Regions from separate parts of the Rahnella sp. RFA10(1/100) genome, predicted to be linked through region 4. Evidence: predicted binding sites of a transcription regulator. Region 4 holds the regulator's gene; each other region holds the start of a gene.
The links. The regulator PurR, encoded in region 4, represses purine synthesis genes. The targets are predictions, from matches to a motif close to CANGCAAACGTTTGCNTG.
Positions count from the first base shown of each region.

Region 1: gcvT (glycine cleavage system aminomethyltransferase GcvT) is a predicted target of PurR. The motif match lies at 1,955-1,972, and genes of this name have one in related genera.
Region 2: purE (5-(carboxyamino)imidazole ribonucleotide mutase) is a predicted target of PurR. The motif match lies at 1,672-1,689, and genes of this name have one in related genera.
Region 3: cybB (cytochrome b561) is a predicted target of PurR. The motif match lies at 1,550-1,567, and genes of this name have one in related genera.

Region 1 covers NZ_SEWR01000003.1:242,981-247,123, reverse strand. The annotation lists gene ubiH (2-octaprenyl-6-methoxyphenyl hydroxylase) at 1-461, shown strand, start outside; gene ubiI (FAD-dependent 2-octaprenylphenol hydroxylase) at 479-1,705, shown strand; gene gcvT (glycine cleavage system aminomethyltransferase GcvT) at 2,016-3,113, shown strand; gene gcvH (glycine cleavage system protein GcvH) at 3,174-3,560, shown strand; gene gcvP (aminomethyl-transferring glycine dehydrogenase) at 3,670-4,143, shown strand, end outside.
Region 2 covers NZ_SEWR01000014.1:52,128-56,270, forward strand. The annotation lists gene ppiB (peptidylprolyl isomerase B) at 1-99, shown strand, start outside; gene lpxH (UDP-2,3-diacylglucosamine diphosphatase) at 111-833, shown strand; gene miaE (tRNA isopentenyl-2-thiomethyl-A-37 hydroxylase MiaE) at 945-1,577, opposite strand; gene purE (5-(carboxyamino)imidazole ribonucleotide mutase) at 1,758-2,267, shown strand; gene purK (5-(carboxyamino)imidazole ribonucleotide synthase) at 2,264-3,328, shown strand; gene ybbP (putative ABC transporter permease subunit YbbP) at 3,450-4,143, opposite strand, start outside.
Region 3 covers NZ_SEWR01000004.1:45,058-49,200, forward strand. The annotation lists gene ETV65_RS13635 (DUF1493 family protein) at 1-309, opposite strand, end outside; partial or broken gene ETV65_RS13640 (STM2901 family protein) at 294-754, opposite strand; gene cybB (cytochrome b561) at 916-1,449, opposite strand; gene ETV65_RS13650 (H-NS family nucleoid-associated regulatory protein) at 1,659-2,066, opposite strand; partial or broken gene ETV65_RS13655 (LysR substrate-binding domain-containing protein) at 2,625-2,998, opposite strand; gene ETV65_RS13660 (DUF1471 domain-containing protein) at 3,293-3,598, shown strand.
Region 4 covers NZ_SEWR01000001.1:973,495-977,637, forward strand. The annotation lists gene ETV65_RS04290 (C40 family peptidase) at 59-955, shown strand; gene purR (HTH-type transcriptional repressor PurR) at 1,545-2,570, shown strand; gene punR (DNA-binding transcriptional activator PunR) at 2,606-3,511, opposite strand; gene punC (purine nucleoside transporter PunC) at 3,648-4,143, shown strand, end outside.

The DNA.
Region 1 (4,143 bases), on a different contig from region 4:
CGCAGTTTCTCAGTGCGTTGCAAAAAGCGTTCGGCTGGCGTCTGGGCACCTTAAACCAGGCCGGTAAACGTTTCAGTTATCCGCTGCAATTACAAAAAGCTAACAGCCATATCAGTCACCGTCTGGCGCTGGTGGGCAACGCGGCGCAAACGCTGCATCCGATTGCGGGACAGGGTTTTAACCTCGGTCTGCGTGATGTCATCACGCTGGCGGAAACGCTGGCCCATGCTGCCGTACAAGGCACCGACGTCGGCAGTTACCCTGTGCTGAGTGAATATCAGCGGCGCCGTCAGCCTGATCAGCAGGCGACCATCGGCGTCACGGATGGCCTGATCCATCTCTTTGCCAACCGCTGGCTGCCATTAATGGTCGGACGTAATCTTGGTTTACTGGCGATGGAAGGCATTACGCCGCTACGTGATGCGTTTACCCGCCGGACGCTGGGCTGGGTTGACCGTTAATCCTTACAGGAAAAATTATGCAATCTTTTGATGTGGTTATCGCCGGTGGCGGAATGGTGGGTCTGGCGCTGGCGTGCGGATTACAGGGCAGCGGTTTGCGCGTTGCTGTACTGGAAAACCAGCAGCCGGATCTCGATACGCCGTTGCCGGAACAGCCGGGTTTACGGGTTTCGGCGATCAATGCTGCCAGTGAACGCCTGCTGAAATATATGGGTGTCTGGGACAGCATCATCGCTCAGCGTGCCAATGCTTATCAGGGGATGGAAGTCTGGGATCGCGACAGCTTCGGTAAAATTGCATTCCGTGGCGAAGAATACGGTTTCAGCCATCTGGGGCACATCATCGAAAATCAGGTGATCCACCGTGCTTTGTGGCAGCATGCGGAAAAATCTTCTGACATTACACTGCTCACATCAGCCACATTGAAAAATGTGGCATGGGGTGAAAATGAAGCCTTCATTACCCTCAATGATGATCGTCAGCTCAGTGCGCGCTTAGTCGTGGGAGCGGATGGTGCACAGTCATGGCTGCGTCAGCACGCCGATATTCCACTGACCTTTTGGGATTACCGCCATCATGCACTGGTGGCGACCATCCGCACGGAAGAACCGCACCAGTCTGTGGCACGGCAGGTATTCCACGGTGAAGGCATTCTGGCATTTCTGCCGCTGGCGGATACACATTTGTCTTCTATTGTCTGGTCAGTATCTCCGGATGAAGCGCAGCGCCTGAGGGCGCTGGAGCCAGAAGCATTCAACAAAATTCTCGCCAGCACCTTTGACCTGCGCCTTGGTGTCTGTGCAGTAGAAAGCGATCGTCTGACCTTCCCGCTGACCGGACGTTATGCCCGCAGCTTCGCCGGACAACGTCTGGCGCTGGTCGGGGATGCGGCACACACCGTGCATCCGCTGGCCGGGCAGGGTGTCAACTTAGGCTTTATGGATGCTGCTGAACTGGTCTCCGAAATCAAACGTCTGCAAAAAGAAGGCAAGGATTTTGGCCAGCATATGTATCTGCGCCGTTATGAGCGCCGCCGCAAACACAGCGCAGCGCTGATGCTTGCCGGAATGCAGGGCTTTCGCGAACTGTTTGCCGGTGACAATCCTGCCAAAAAACTGCTGCGCGATATCGGCCTGACGCTGGCGGATTCCCTGCCGGGTGTCAAACCGAAGCTGGTCCGACAGGCAATGGGGCTCAATGATTTACCTGAATGGTTACAGGAGCCATCGCTTCGATTGAAATAATCTAATTTCAGCTAAAATTTTCCATTACATTTTCTAATCCGGGGCCGGATTTCTCATTCTGCAAATGGTGAGAAATCCGGCCTTGTCGTTATATAACATCGACACTTTTGCTGTTTATTTGTAGATTTTGCGCCACAAACCCCAGTTTACCAGTCAAAAACTCTGCAAAATGCCCCTGTGAAATCACTGACATTCCCACCGCTCTGCATATTTTAACTTATGGTTAGCAGGGAGATTCAGTGGTAAGTTCAGGCAAAGGGTATCGTTTGCGCGGTGTGCTGTTTATGCACTTAATGAAATGAGGAATAAGATGGTTAAGCAGACTCAGCTTTATGAACAACATGTTGCGTGCGGCGCGCGTATGGTCGATTTCCACGGCTGGATGATGCCTTTGCATTACGGCTCCCAGCTGGATGAACACCACATTGTGCGTCAGGATGCCGGTATGTTTGACGTCTCGCACATGACCATTGTCGATCTCCACGGTGCCCGTACCCGTGAATTCCTCCGTTATCTTCTGGCGAACGATGTCGCCAAACTGACTGCCCCGGGTAAAGCGCTGTACACCGGCATGCTCAATGCCTCCGGCGGCGTCATTGACGATCTGATCGTTTACTTCCTTAATGAAAACTATTTCCGTCTGGTGGTTAACTCAGCGACCCGTGAGAAAGATCTGGCATGGATTTCGCAGCATGCAGAGCCGTACGGTATCGAACTGACGGTGCGTGATGATCTGGCACTGGTTGCCGTGCAGGGACCTCATGCGAAAGAAAAAGCAGAAACCCTGTTTACCGCTGAACAAAAACAAGCGGTAGCGGGCATGAAGCCATTCTTCGGCGTTCAGGCGGGCGACCTGTTTATCGCGACCACCGGTTACACCGGCGAAGCGGGTTATGAAATCGCGCTGCCGCAAGAGCAGGTTGCTGATTTCTGGCAAAAACTGCTGGCCGCAGGCGTGAAGCCAGCCGGTCTGGGCGCGCGTGACACCTTGCGTCTGGAAGCGGGCATGAATCTCTACGGTCAGGAAATGGATGAAGGCGTATCACCGCTGGCCGCCAACATGGGCTGGACCATCGCCTGGGTACCGGAAGACCGTGATTTTATCGGCCGTGACGCACTGGAAAGACAGCGCGAGCAGGGCACTGAACAGTTGGTTGGTCTGGTGATGACGGAGAAAGGTGTATTGCGTAACGAACTGCCGGTGCGATTCACCGACAGCGCGGGCAACACGCTGGAAGGCGTGATCACCAGCGGCTCATTCTCTCCGACGCTGGGCTACAGTATTGCGCTGGCACGCGTTCCGGCGGGCATTGGCGGGCACGCGATTGTGCAAATCCGTAACCGCGAAATGCCGGTGAAAGTCACGAAGCCAGGTTTTGTCCGTAACGGCAAACCGCTGGCGCAGTAAAAATCCGACATAAAATTATCCAGTTAACGCTGAATTAAGCACTTTTTTGGAGAAAATATAATGAGCAATGTTCCAGCAGATTTGAAATACGCGTCTTCCCACGAGTGGATTCGTTCAGAAGGTAACGGAATTTACACCGTAGGTATCACCGAACACGCACAGGAATTACTGGGCGACATGGTATTTGTTGATCTGCCGGAAGTGGGCCGTGAAGTTGCCGCCGGTGAAGACTGCGCCGTGGCGGAATCCGTCAAAGCGGCTTCCGACATTTACTCTCCGATCAGCGGCGAAATCATTGCGGTAAACGCTGAACTGGAAGGTTCTCCGGAGCTGGTCAACAGCGAGCCATATGACACCGGTTTCCTGTTCCAGATTAAAGCATCAGATGAAAGCGAACTGGCTAACCTGCTTGATGCACAAGCCTATTCAGCATCCATTGAAGACTGATTAAACACTGTTTTACCCGCCCCGTAACCCGCTTGCGGGGCAGATCCAGACCCGTAGCTTTTGTCAGTATCCCAAGACACCTCCAGCAGATTTCAGGAATGCGTAGCAAATGACTCAGACTCTCAGCCAACTTGAACACAGCGAAGCTTTTATCGGCCGCCATATCGGTCCGTCTTCTCAGCAGCAGCAACAGATGCTGGAAACGGTCGGTGCGGATTCCTTAAATGCGCTGATCCAGCAGATCGTTCCGGTCGATATCCAGTTACCCGGCCCGCCGGCTGTCGGCGATGCCGTGACTGAACATCAGGCGCTGGCTGAGCTGAAAGCTATTGCCAGCCAGAACCAACGTTATAAATCCTACATTGGTATGGGTTACAGCGCGGTGCTGACGCCGCCGGTTATCCTGCGCAACATGCTGGAGAACCCGGGCTGGTATACCGCTTATACGCCGTATCAGCCGGAAGTGTCCCAGGGGCGTCTTGAGGCGTTGCTGAATTTCCAGCAACTGACGTTAGATCTGACCGGTCTGGATCTGGCTTCTGCTTCCTTGCTCGATGAAGCGACTGCCGCCGCCGAAGCGATG
Region 2 (4,143 bases), on a different contig from region 4:
GTTGACGCGATCAAAGCCGTCAAAACCGGCCGCAGCGGCATGCACCAGGACGTTCCAAAAGAAGATGTTGTGATCAAAAGCGTCACAGTCAGCGAATAATCAACGTCGGGATGACCACGTTTTTTATTGCAGATATCCATCTTTGCGCACAGGAACCGGCAATCACTGCCGGTTTTCTGCGTTTTCTGCGCGAAGATGCGCCGCAGGCTGATGCCCTGTACATTCTCGGTGACCTGTTTGAAGCCTGGATTGGCGACGATGATCCGCAGCCGCTTCATGCCGAGATCGCCGCAGCACTCAATCAGTTACACCAGCAAGGCGTACCCTGCTTTTTCATTCATGGTAACCGCGATTTTCTGCTCGGCAGACGCTTCGCACGCGACAGCCTGATGACATTGCTGCCGGAAAAAAAAGTGCTTGAGCTGTATGGCCGCCGCGTCCTGATCCTGCACGGTGATACCCTGTGTACCGATGATGTCGCGTATCAAAATTTCCGCAAAAAAGTCCACAACCCGCTGATCCAAAGACTTTTCCTGATGCTGCCGCTGAAATGGCGGCTGGCGATTGCCGCCAGAATGCGCGCCAACAGCAAAGCCTCAAATCAGGGTAAGTCACTGGATATTATGGATGTGAACCCGCAGGCAGTGATCAGCGAAATGCAGACGTCAGGCGTAGAATGGTTGATTCACGGCCATACCCATCGTCCGGCGATCCACGAGGTGGCGTTGCAGAATAAAACCGGCCACCGGGTGGTACTCGGTGCCTGGCACGAAGAAGGCTCGATGGTCAAGGTGACTGCCGACAACGTGGAACTGATCAGCTTCCCGTTTTGAGTCACCCTCCCATTACCCTGAATAATGTTGAGTTGCCGAAGGCAACAAGTTTGTGAATCCCCGGGAGCTTAGCTGGCTCAGTGACCAGGGCGAATGAACGCAGTCAACATATCAGCAGCCTGAAGTATGAAGGGTAACAGGTACGCCGCTGTGGAAGCGGAATTGCTCATCCGGCGTGAGGATCAGTTCCGCTTCAATTCTGCCAAACTCCTCTACCCGTTCACGGATATCCGTTCCGGCATACTGTTCTGCCAGCGCCAGGTAATCGGCAAAATGCCGTGATTCAGAACGCAGCAGTGAGGTATAAAAGCGCGATAAGGTTTCATCGAGATGTGGCGCAATTTTGGCAAAGCGCTCGCAGGAACGCGCTTCGATGTACGCTCCGATAATCAGCCGGTCAACCAGAATATTCAGATCATCATGATGACGGGTATGTTTGATCATCCTGCTGGCATAGCGCGACGGTGAAAGCTGGGTATAAGTAATATTGCGTTTTTGCATGATTTCCACCACCTGCTCAAAGTGGTGAAGCTCTTCCCGTGCCAGACGGGCCGCGCAAAACAGCAGTTCAGTGCGCTCAAGATATTTGGTCATCAGGCTCATCGCCGTTGCCGCCGCTTTCTTTTCACAGTTGGCGTGATCAATCAGCATCACCGTCTGATTTTCCAGCGCCACATCGACCCAGATAGCAGGGGTTTCACAGTGAAGAAAATCATAAATCGGTGCCAGTAAAGCCTGCGTCATAAATCAGTTTCCAGTCAGATTTGTCATTAACAGCGTGAGGGGGATTATACAAATCTGCCGCCAACTTCTCATCAAAAATGCGCGGTTTTCCGGCGACGCAACCGTTTTCCTCCCTCACGGAGCATGCTATCATTTGCGCCCTCGCAGTTTCTATTTCCGAATCACAGGAGCTTTACAGACATGTCATCCAACGTTACCCCGGCAAAAATCGCCATCGTTATGGGGTCAAAAAGTGACTGGGCGACCATGCAGTTCGCCGCCGACGTCCTCACAACGCTGAATATTCCTTTCCATGTCGATATCGTCTCCGCTCACCGTACGCCGGACAAGTTATTTACTTTCGCTGAGCAAGCTTCCGCTAACGGATTTGATGTGATCATCGCGGGTGCCGGTGGCGCAGCGCATTTACCGGGCATGCTGGCGGCGAAGACGCTGGTACCGGTGTTGGGTGTTCCGGTGCAAAGTGCGGCACTCAGTGGCATCGACAGCTTATATTCCATCGTGCAGATGCCGCGTGGCATTCCGGTCGGTACGCTGGCGATTGGTAAAGCGGGTGCGGCTAACGCGGCGCTACTGGCGGCACAGATTCTGGCGCTGCATGATGCTGAAATCGCCAAAAATCTGGCGACATGGCGCACTACACAAACGGACGAAGTGCTGAATAATCCCGATCCGCGGGAGGAAGCATGAAACCGGTTTGCGTACTCGGAAACGGCCAGTTAGGCAGAATGCTGCGTCAGGCCGGTGAACCACTGGGCATCGCCGTATATCCCGTCGGCCTGGATGCCGAGCCGGAAGCCGTACCGTATCAGCAAAGCGTCATCACTGCTGAAATCGAGCGCTGGCCGGAAACTGCCCTGACCCGTGAACTGGCGACGCATAATGCGTTCGTCAACCGCGATATTTTCCCGCGTCTGGCCGACCGCCTGACGCAAAAACAGTTACTGGATCAACTCGGCCTGGCAACCGCACCATGGCAATTGCTGGCCGATGTTGCCCAATGGCCGCAGGTTTTCTCACAGCTGGGTGAACTGGCGATTGTGAAACGTCGTGTTGGCGGTTACGACGGCCGGGGTCAGTGGCGTCTGCGTTCAGGCGAAGAAAATACGCTGCCGCAGGATTGCTACGGCGAATGCATCGTTGAGCAGGGCATCAATTTCTCCGGTGAAGTCTCGCTGGTGGGTGCGCGCGGACACGACGGCAAAACGGTCTTTTATCCGCTGACCCACAACCTGCATCAGGACGGTATTTTGCGCACCAGCGTTGCGCTGCCACAGCCGGATGCTAATCTGCAACGGCAGGCAGAAGGCATGCTGTCGGCCATCATGAACGAACTGAAATATGTCGGCGTGATGGCGATGGAATGTTTCGTGGTCAGCGAAGGGTTGCTGATCAACGAGCTGGCGCCGCGTGTGCATAACAGCGGACACTGGACGCAAAACGGCGCATCCTACAGTCAGTTTGAAATGCATCTGCGCGCCATTCTCGATCTGCCACTGCCGAAACCGGTAGTGAGTTCGCCGTCGGTGATGGTGAATCTGATTGGCACCGATGTATCAGAAAAATGGCTGAGTCTGCCGCTGGTCAATCTGCACTGGTATGAGAAAGACGTGCGTCCGGGTCGTAAAGTCGGACACCTGAATCTCAACGACGCCAGCGCCAGCCTGCTGAAAGACACTCTCAACGCACTGGTCCCGATGCTGCCGCCAGAATACGCCAGCGGCATTGAATGGGCAGTTGATAAGCTTTGATTTGATCGACTCCCTCCCCTGCGAAGGGGGAGGAGAAAAGCGCGATCGGCTCCCTCCCCTGCGATGAACTGAACCCCTAAACCTGGACACCCGGTTAGCGCAGGGGGGAGGCGTTTAGAAACTACGAGTCGTATTGCCTGAACAACGCCCGTCCCCGCAGCAATCTGACACCCAGCCAGCCACCGCAAACTGACAACAGCACCGCCCCGACGACCGGAACCGCAATCCACATCAGATAATTCGGCTCCCACGGGAAATCAAACACTTTGCGTTGCAGCAGCCATAACGCGGCTTCCGCACCGATTGCGGCGGCGATCCCGGCCACCAGCCCGAGCACGGCAAATTCACACCACAGTGTCCGGTGGAGCATTTTTTTGCTGGCACCCAGCGTACGGTAAACAATCAGTTCCTGACGGCGCTGATGCATGCCGACCTGAATCTGTGCCAGCAACAGCAATCCGCCACACAGCATCACCAGGATCACCATCACTTCCAGCGCCCTGCTGACCTGCTGTAATACCTGCCCGACCTGACGCAGAATCGCGCCGATATCCAGCAAACTCAGCGTCGGGAACTGGCGGTTAAGCTGCGTGATAGTGCTGATATCGCCATGATAGCGGAAGCTGGTCAGCCAGCTTTGCGGTTGTGCATCCAGCGCACCAGGCGGGAAGATAAAGTAGAAATTCGGCTTCAGGCTGTCCCAGTCTACTTTCCGCAGGCTGGTAATTCTGGCACTGAATTCCTGCGTATCGCCGCTGAACGTCACGGTATCACCGAGTTTAAGCCCCAGTCGTCCCGCCAGCCCTTCGTCAATT
Region 3 (4,143 bases), on a different contig from region 4:
TGCGAACATTCTTACCGTTAAGGGCTTTCTGGTCTTTTCTATGTCCTTACGCTTAACCTTAAACCAGCGAGTGAAAAACGGAAGGTTTTCCCAAGGAAAGTAGAAGGACCAATTTACAACTGACAGATCCACTTTAAAGGTTTTTTCATAGGCTTCGAGGGCATATACGAAATCATCACCCGGAGCAAAATCTTGTAGCTCTGTATCAAACTCAAGCGGCACTTCCCTTTTCAAATCGAAATCGTAGTAACCAGGTATTTCCTCGCGGAACATTAATAAGACTTTTTCTTCCATTAAAAGTACGTCCATGCAATACGATCTTCTGGACGTGCTATTAAATTATATTTTGATCTGGTTTCGGCGGCCACCTGCTGAATTAATATGACTGCCATTGCATATCCAACAAAGGGGACATATCTATCAGTGCAGCCCATTTCGTGGTTTTTCGCATAGTCAAGGTATTGAACGACTTACCAACCGGCGTCCACGCTCTAAGGCCAAAGGGCAGTTTGGCTTGCTTTAAAAGGGCCCCCGATAGCTTTGACGCTACGCTGGTTCCCGGTATTGCAGTTACCATCTTGCCCGGAACCGGAATGTAAGGCTGCCCTGTAATAATGAGAACTGTAGCCGTAGTATCCAACCCAAGGTGGTTTGATAAGCTTTCAATAAAAATTAGACCAAATAACTCTTGGTTACTCAGATTGGCATGCCCGTGATAAAAGTACGTTCCGCTCAGCTCTTCAGTCGTATCCATTTCAATATCCTTTTGATTAGAGGGGTTTTAGAATACCGCCGCTTTCATACGCAGACAATTGTTCCCTGACACCGAATCCCCTTTCTGCCCGGCGCGTCACTTTAATCACATCGTCTGACTTAACATCTCGTAACGGTTTTTCATGTCCGTCATTACGTGCGCTATTTTCTCCCCGGTAGCATCCGCACCAGTGTATTGTCACGCAGACGATAATGATGCCAGAGCGCCGCCAGAGCGTGTAAACCAATCAGGTAATAACCCGTATTGGCCAGCCACATATGCACTGTTTTAAGCTGCCTTTGCAATTCCATATCCGGGAAAACACTTTTTGGCATCATGATGTTAAACATTGTCCAGTCATGACCGGCGTAATATTTCGATAAAATACCCAATACGGGTAATCCGATAAACATCAGATAAATCACCGTGTGCGTTAGCACCGCAAGATTATGTTGCCAGCGGGGTGGCGCAGGTTTAACAGGCGGCGTGCTATACATTGCACGCACAAACACCCGTACACACATCAGAAATAATACGCAAAAACCCAGACTGTAATGCGTCAGTGTTAATAGTTCGCGTACCTGAGAGCCCCTGGCGAACGCCCCCTTGATATCCATCGTAGTATAAGTAAAAACGACTAAAACCAGCACCAGCCAGTGAATCACAATTTGCACAGAGGAGTATCGGCTACGCATAGAAGTTCCGGTAAACGAAGATACGTTAACCTTACTTCCCAAGACTTAAGCTTACATTAAGAACAATGCGGGATAGCAATGAAAGGGGAAAAAAACAGAACAGTGAAACGTTTAAGAGAGGAAATAAGAAAATAAAAACTGACAGTGAACCGCATTTCCTGCCCGGCTAAAAAGCAGGGCAGAAGAAACTCAGCACATCAACCGTTCGGTTAGCGCGCGATCAGGAAACTTTCCAGTGTAGCGCCAGAATCCAGTGCTGCTTTAATGGCAGAAGGTGTACGACCCTGACCAGTCCAGGTTTTTTTAGAACCGTCAGTGTCGGTGTACTCATAAAGAGCAGGACGTGGCTTGCGTTTGGCTTTGGTAGTGACTTTCGCACTCTGATGACCCAGAAGATCATCAATCGCGATGCCGTCGTTTGCCAGCATTTCGCGATATTTCAGTAATTTTTCGTCGCGCTCTTGTTGCTGTGCACTGCGCGCTTTTGCATTTTCGCGAGTTTCTTCCACAATGGCGGTCAGTTTTTCAAGGATTTCTTCCAGGGTACTCAAAGGCATTTCGCGAGCCTGAGCCCGAAGTGTACGGATATTATTCAAAACGTTTAATGCATTGTCCATGATGTGCTCACTTTAGAGGCGTTTCATTAAATTAGTCACTCTGATTCTACACAAACAAATAATGATATCAATTGCGTCAGGATAATATTACACCTTATTACACAATTCCTGTGTGAGTCGCTTCGGTTTATTGAATTTTAATGCATTATTTTATAAGAACAGATGATGGATTAATAAATCTCCCCACACAAACCTCCCTGAGCAGCCCAAAATAAGCAGAAAAAAATTGTTAAGCTAAATTTTCCCCTCTTTATAATAGTATCGCTGCGTGAATAACATGCGGTGCTATTATGTACAAACAGGGTCACTTCTTTTCTTTTGGCGCGGCCCTTAGTACCTGGCTTATTCATTTCGCTAAATAACGCCTTGCCATAAACCCTAACTCCCTGCCGAAACCGCCAAAAAGCATTTTCTGCACAAAAAATGAAATGAAGTTTATGCTGCGGCCCATTAAAATGTGATTTACATCACATAGGGATTTTATTGACTCCATGTTTAAGACAATTTTTGTTGTTTGCGCGGCGTGCGTGGTACTGAAACTCGCGCTGGACTGGCAGATTATTTTGCAGGTTGCGGAAGGTTAACCGTCAGCTGACGGGCCAGAGCCGCAAATTCTGTCAGATTGCGGGTTAACACGCCGCGTCGCCATATCAGCCATGTGGTCAAAAACGATAATTATCGGCCAGCGGCCAGATGCTCACCGTGCTGCTGCCCGGCATACTTTCCAGCATACTACGTGGCATCAGCGCCAGACCGCCTCCGGCTATCACACAAGCCAGCATGCCGTGATAGGACTCCATTTCGTAAATTTTCCCCGGTGCAGCGCCATCATCCGCAAACCAGCTTTCGAAATGACGGCGATAAGAGCAGTTCGACCGGAATGCATAGAGAATCTCCCCGTTAACATCCTGACCGCGTGTCACAGGACCGTGGATGAAAAGTGAAGTGCACATTCCGCAGACATGGGGGGTGACATGTGCCCCTTTTTGTACTCATTTCAAAAATACCTAACCTGTAACCAGGTGAAAATATCCTCTTTTACTTTCGCGTTAATTGTGGCAGGAGATTAATTAACAAAGAATTAGCAATTAAAGCTAAAGGTGATTACATGAAAAGGTATTTATTAGCATTGCCCGCTGAATATTTCAGGTGCGTTAACCTCTTTATTCATTAACGGTGCAACTCAAGATCCGATTTAGAAAAATGACCTGATGAGGGGTAAATCCATGAAAGGCTTAGTGAATGATGTCTTGTCTATATTCTCACCCAAAGCGGTTAAGCCTGTTTTGGTCCGCCCGGGGTTATCACATCGCGAGATTGCCTCGCTGCAGGCCGTCGGTGTGACCACGGTGTCCTGGGCTACCTCCATGGAAGAACTCAATAACGCATTTGTTAAAAAAGCGTTGGATGCCGGTGCCGTCGGCTACCACATTACCCATGTGGAATCGCACAAACCAGGTAAAGAGCAGCAACACGTCATGGCTGCCACCGCGACCTTTTACCATATCAATCACAAAGTGGCTTATGGCTGATGTGTATGGAAGGGCGCTATAAAAATGCCGTGTGCATGCGGCGTTTAGACATTAATAATCCCCCACCCACCTTTCGGCGGATGGGGTTTTCTGCAACCTCTTGGCATGAAACCGAATTACATCTGGGTCAATCATGTAACCCGCTGCAACGCCCGAAATTTCTCTGGAAAGCACCCGTCATTTCCGCAGTTAACCCGTTGGTTTAGCTCACTCAATTACGCTATAGTGCGTGCGCCGCGGCAAAATCCGCTGCCGGGTTTCGCAGCCTGAATACCACACCAGAAACACATATGTCATAATTATGTGTTGGGCTCCCTTGCACCTGCAAACTCAGAGATATCGTGTTTGTACATCCAATGGTGGCTCAGGCAGGGCAACCTTCGGGTTGGCCGGGTTTCTGGTTTGTGCCGGTACTGCGAACCTTGTCTGAGCTACCACCAATAAGAGTTTCGCAGCTCTGGTGGTGGTTAAATTCACAAACCAGAGAATCCAAAGATGAAACTATCACATAGCCCTACGTTTCTGCCCTTCTGCCCTGCTGTTCC
Region 4 (4,143 bases):
TTTTAGGCAATACTCTGACATCCCTGATGTTTAACCTACCACTCATGGTAACGAAGCTATGCGCTTACTGTTCACGCTTTTTGTGCTGCTCTTTACCCAGCTGTTTTTAAATATGGCACATGCGTCGCCACAGACTCGTGTCTCTGCCGATCAGCGTAAAAGTCATGTTAATCAGGCTGCGCCGGAAGAACGACGAAAGCGAAAAACGGTTGCTGCGAAAAACAGTAAAAAAACGAAAACCGCGCCCGTCACAGAACAAAAAACTCAGGATAATAATTCGAAGAAGAAAGTGAAAAGCACCGAACTGGTTAAACGAAAGACCACGACGGAGAGAAGCGCCAAAACGCGGGCCGAAAGTAAAAAAGAAAAGACACTCAAGACCACGCGGGCCGAGAGCAAAACAGAGAGACATAGCAAAACCCGTACCCTCGCGAAAAACAGCACGGAAAAGGCCGGTAAAAAAGAAGCCTATGGCCGGCACCGTAAAGGTAAGAAATTCGAAGAAGACAGCAAACCGATTACGCTAAGTGCAACACATAAAAAACGCTATCAGCATGCTCAGCAAACGGCCATGACCAAACTGATGCACCAGGTAGGAAAACCGTATCGCTGGGGCGGAACCTCGCCGAATACCGGTTTTGATTGCAGCGGCTTAGTTTATTATGCTTACAAAGATTTGATCCGTATAAAAATGCCACGTACAGCGAATGAAATGTATCACCTGCGCGATGCCGCTCCGGTCAAACGCGGCGAACTTGAAAGCGGTGATCTGGTGTTCTTCAGAATCAATAACCGCGGCGCGGCAGACCATGTTGGGGTTTACGTTGGCAACGGCAAGTTTATTCAGTCTCCAAGAACGGGCGAAGACATTAAGATTACTTCTCTTGGCGATGATTACTGGCAAGACCACTATGTAGGCGCACGTCGGGTAATGACCCCTAAAACGATCCGATAATAAACAATTCGTTAAGTCTGAAGGTTCGCTAATCAGCCATTGAATAGCATTTAACGAAGCGTTTCTGCAGGGAAGAACATCGGCGGTAACGGTCACTGCGTAACATTGAAAAGGGCGACGCCTGTGACAGGCGTCGCCCTTTTTTATGGCGGATCACTTATTGAATCAGTTCATTATTGCAGTGAAGCTGAAAGCGATAATCATAAGCAAAGCGCATACCGTGGTGATCAACGATAATTTCAGGTTGCTGTCCATCAAACCCCCTTTCGGATCAAATTGTGGCATTTCTTAATACCACACTCATTGTGTGCCAACGCATTTTCTCATAATTAACCTTTAAAATCTTGTGTTGAATGACAATGCGTTCCTGAGAATTTTGCTTCCACTTTCCTGCATTATAAGAGAAAATTGTCGGTTAACACGTCTGTGTGCCGGTCGATTTCACCCGAGAGCATTTCGCGCCTCATTCTGAAGAATCCACCCAATGATTTCACTGCCCTTTGAGAAGCCAGCAGTTAAATCCTCGCAGGCAAACGATTAACATAATGCTAACGTGCTGAAGCACGTGAGTTCAGGAGTCATTGTTTACATGGCAACGATTAAAGATGTCGCAAAGCGCGCTGGCGTTTCCACTACAACCGTGTCGCACGTCATCAATAAAACACGTTTCGTCGCCGAAGAAACCAAAGAAGCGGTTCTCCTTGCAATCAAAGAGTTACATTACTCTCCGAGTGCTGTAGCCCGCAGTCTGAAGGTCAATAACACTAAAACCATCGGCCTGCTGGCCACCTCAAGCGAAGCGCCCTATTTTGCCGAAGTGATTGAAGCCGTGGAAAACAGCTGCTTCTCCAAAGGCTATACGCTGATTTTGTGTAACTCGCATAATAACCTGGAGAAACAACAGGCCTACCTGCAAATGCTGGCGCAAAAACGCGTCGACGGCTTGCTGGTGATGTGCGCGGAATACCCTGATGAATTGCTCAATATGCTCGAAGAGTACCGCTCGATTCCCATGGTGGTCATGGACTGGGGTGAAGCACGCAAGAACTTTACCGACAGCATTATCGATAACGCTTTCGAAGGTGGTTACATGGCCGGTCGTTATCTGATTGAACGCGGTCATCGTGATATTGGCGTGATCCCCGGGCAACTGGCGCGTAATACCGGCGGCGGCCGCTTCCAGGGTTTTGTGAAAGCACTGACTGAAGCCAATATTCCTCTTCGTGACGAATGGGTAGTTCAGGGTGATTTCGAACCAGAGTCTGGCTACCAGGCAATGCATAAGATTCTGATGCAGAAGCATCGTCCGACTGCCGTGTTTTGCGGCGGCGATGTGATGGCAATGGGTGCAATTTGTGCCGCAGACGAACTCGGCCTTCGCGTTCCTCAGGATATTTCCGTGATCGGGTACGACAATGTGCGTAACGCCCGTTACTTCTCCCCGGCGCTGACAACCGTGCATCAGCCGAAAGAACGTCTGGGTGAAATGGCCTTTACGATGTTACTGGACAGAATTGTCAGTAAGCGTGAAGAGTCCCAGACCATCGAAGTGCATCCGAAACTGGTCGAGCGCCGTTCAGTCGCCGACGGCCCGTACCGTGATTACCGTCGTTAACAAATCACAAACGCCTGCCTGTGCAGGCGTTTTTTCTAATCGCGCAGCCATTCCTGATTCATGGTGTCTGTATCGCCCATGTATTCCAACAGCCAGCTCAGTGAAGGTGAAGGATTGCTTTGATCCCACGTCAGGCAGCACGGGCTGTCAGGGAATATATTCTCCAGTGCCAGCACCTGTAATTTTCCCTGTTCAATCCACGGCATGACCCGGTGAACCGGCATCATACCCACGCACAATCCTTCAGTCAGGCATTCCAGCGCACAGGTCCAGTCCGGCACGACCAGACGCCGCTGGTTATCGAGCGTCCAGGTATCACGCTTCGGCAATGTCCGGGAAGTATCTTCCAGGCACAATGCCGGATAAGGTCGCAGTTGATCATCGTTCAGCGCACCGGATAGCTGCGCCAGCGGATGTTGCGGGCTGACGACACAATGCCAGTCCATAAATCCCATATCACGAAAACTGAAGCGCCCGCCAACCGGTATCGCGCGCGTAGCGCCGATCGCCACGTCTGCACGCCCGTCGACCAACGCATCCCAGACACCGTTAAACACTTCCGAGTGAATAATGAGTTCGGTATCTGCAAAATGGCGATAAAAATCGAGCACCAGACGCCGTGTCCGTGCGGGTTTGACAATCCGGTCGACCGCCACACGTAATTCGCCGCGCCAGCCGTTCGCCACCTGCTGACACTGCCGGCGGGTGGCTATCATTTTTTTTGTCATAACCCGTGCTTCATCGACAAAAACCTTTCCCGCTGGCGTCAGCACTACATCACGATGTCGACGTTCAAACAACGGCACGGCCAGCCATTGTTCAAGCTGGCGGACGGTGTAACTGATGGCAGAAGGCACACGGTGTAAGTCCTGCGCAGCTGCACTAAAACTGCCGGTTCTTGCGACAGCATCAACCACTTCGAGAGCGTATTCTGACCACATAATCCAGCCTTCAATTTTTTTGATAGCAGAGTGCAAATATTAACGTTTCACAAGCCTGTTATCAAAGCGTTAAACTCCGCCCCCGGTATGAAATCTGCGTCACATCATCTGCAATAAATAAATTAACGAGACAATAATGAAACCCTCCTTTGGATTTATGCTCTATCTTGCGGGTCTGAGCATGCTGGGCTTTTTAGCCACCGATATGTATCTGCCTGCGTTCAGTGCCATGCAAACCAGTCTGATGACCAGCCCCGGGATGATCAGCGCAAGTCTGAGCATTTTTCTCGGTGGATTTGCTGTTGGTCAGTTGCTGTGGGGGCCACTGTCGGACAGAATCGCCCGTAAACCGGTATTGCTTCTTGGTCTGATACTTTTTGCGTTCGGCTGTCTGGGTGTTATCTGGGTTGAGAATGTACGCGCTCTTCTGGCTCTGCGTTTCTTACAGGCCATAGGCGTGTGTGCTGCCGCAGTCACCTGGCAGGCTATCGTTGTTGACCGTTTTTCTGCCGATGTGGCAAAAAAAACTTTTGCCAGCATTATGCCGTTAGTGGCGCTTTCTCCGGCTCTTGCACCGTTGCTGGGTGCCTGGGTGCTCAATCATTTTGACTGGGAAGCTATTTTTGCCCTGC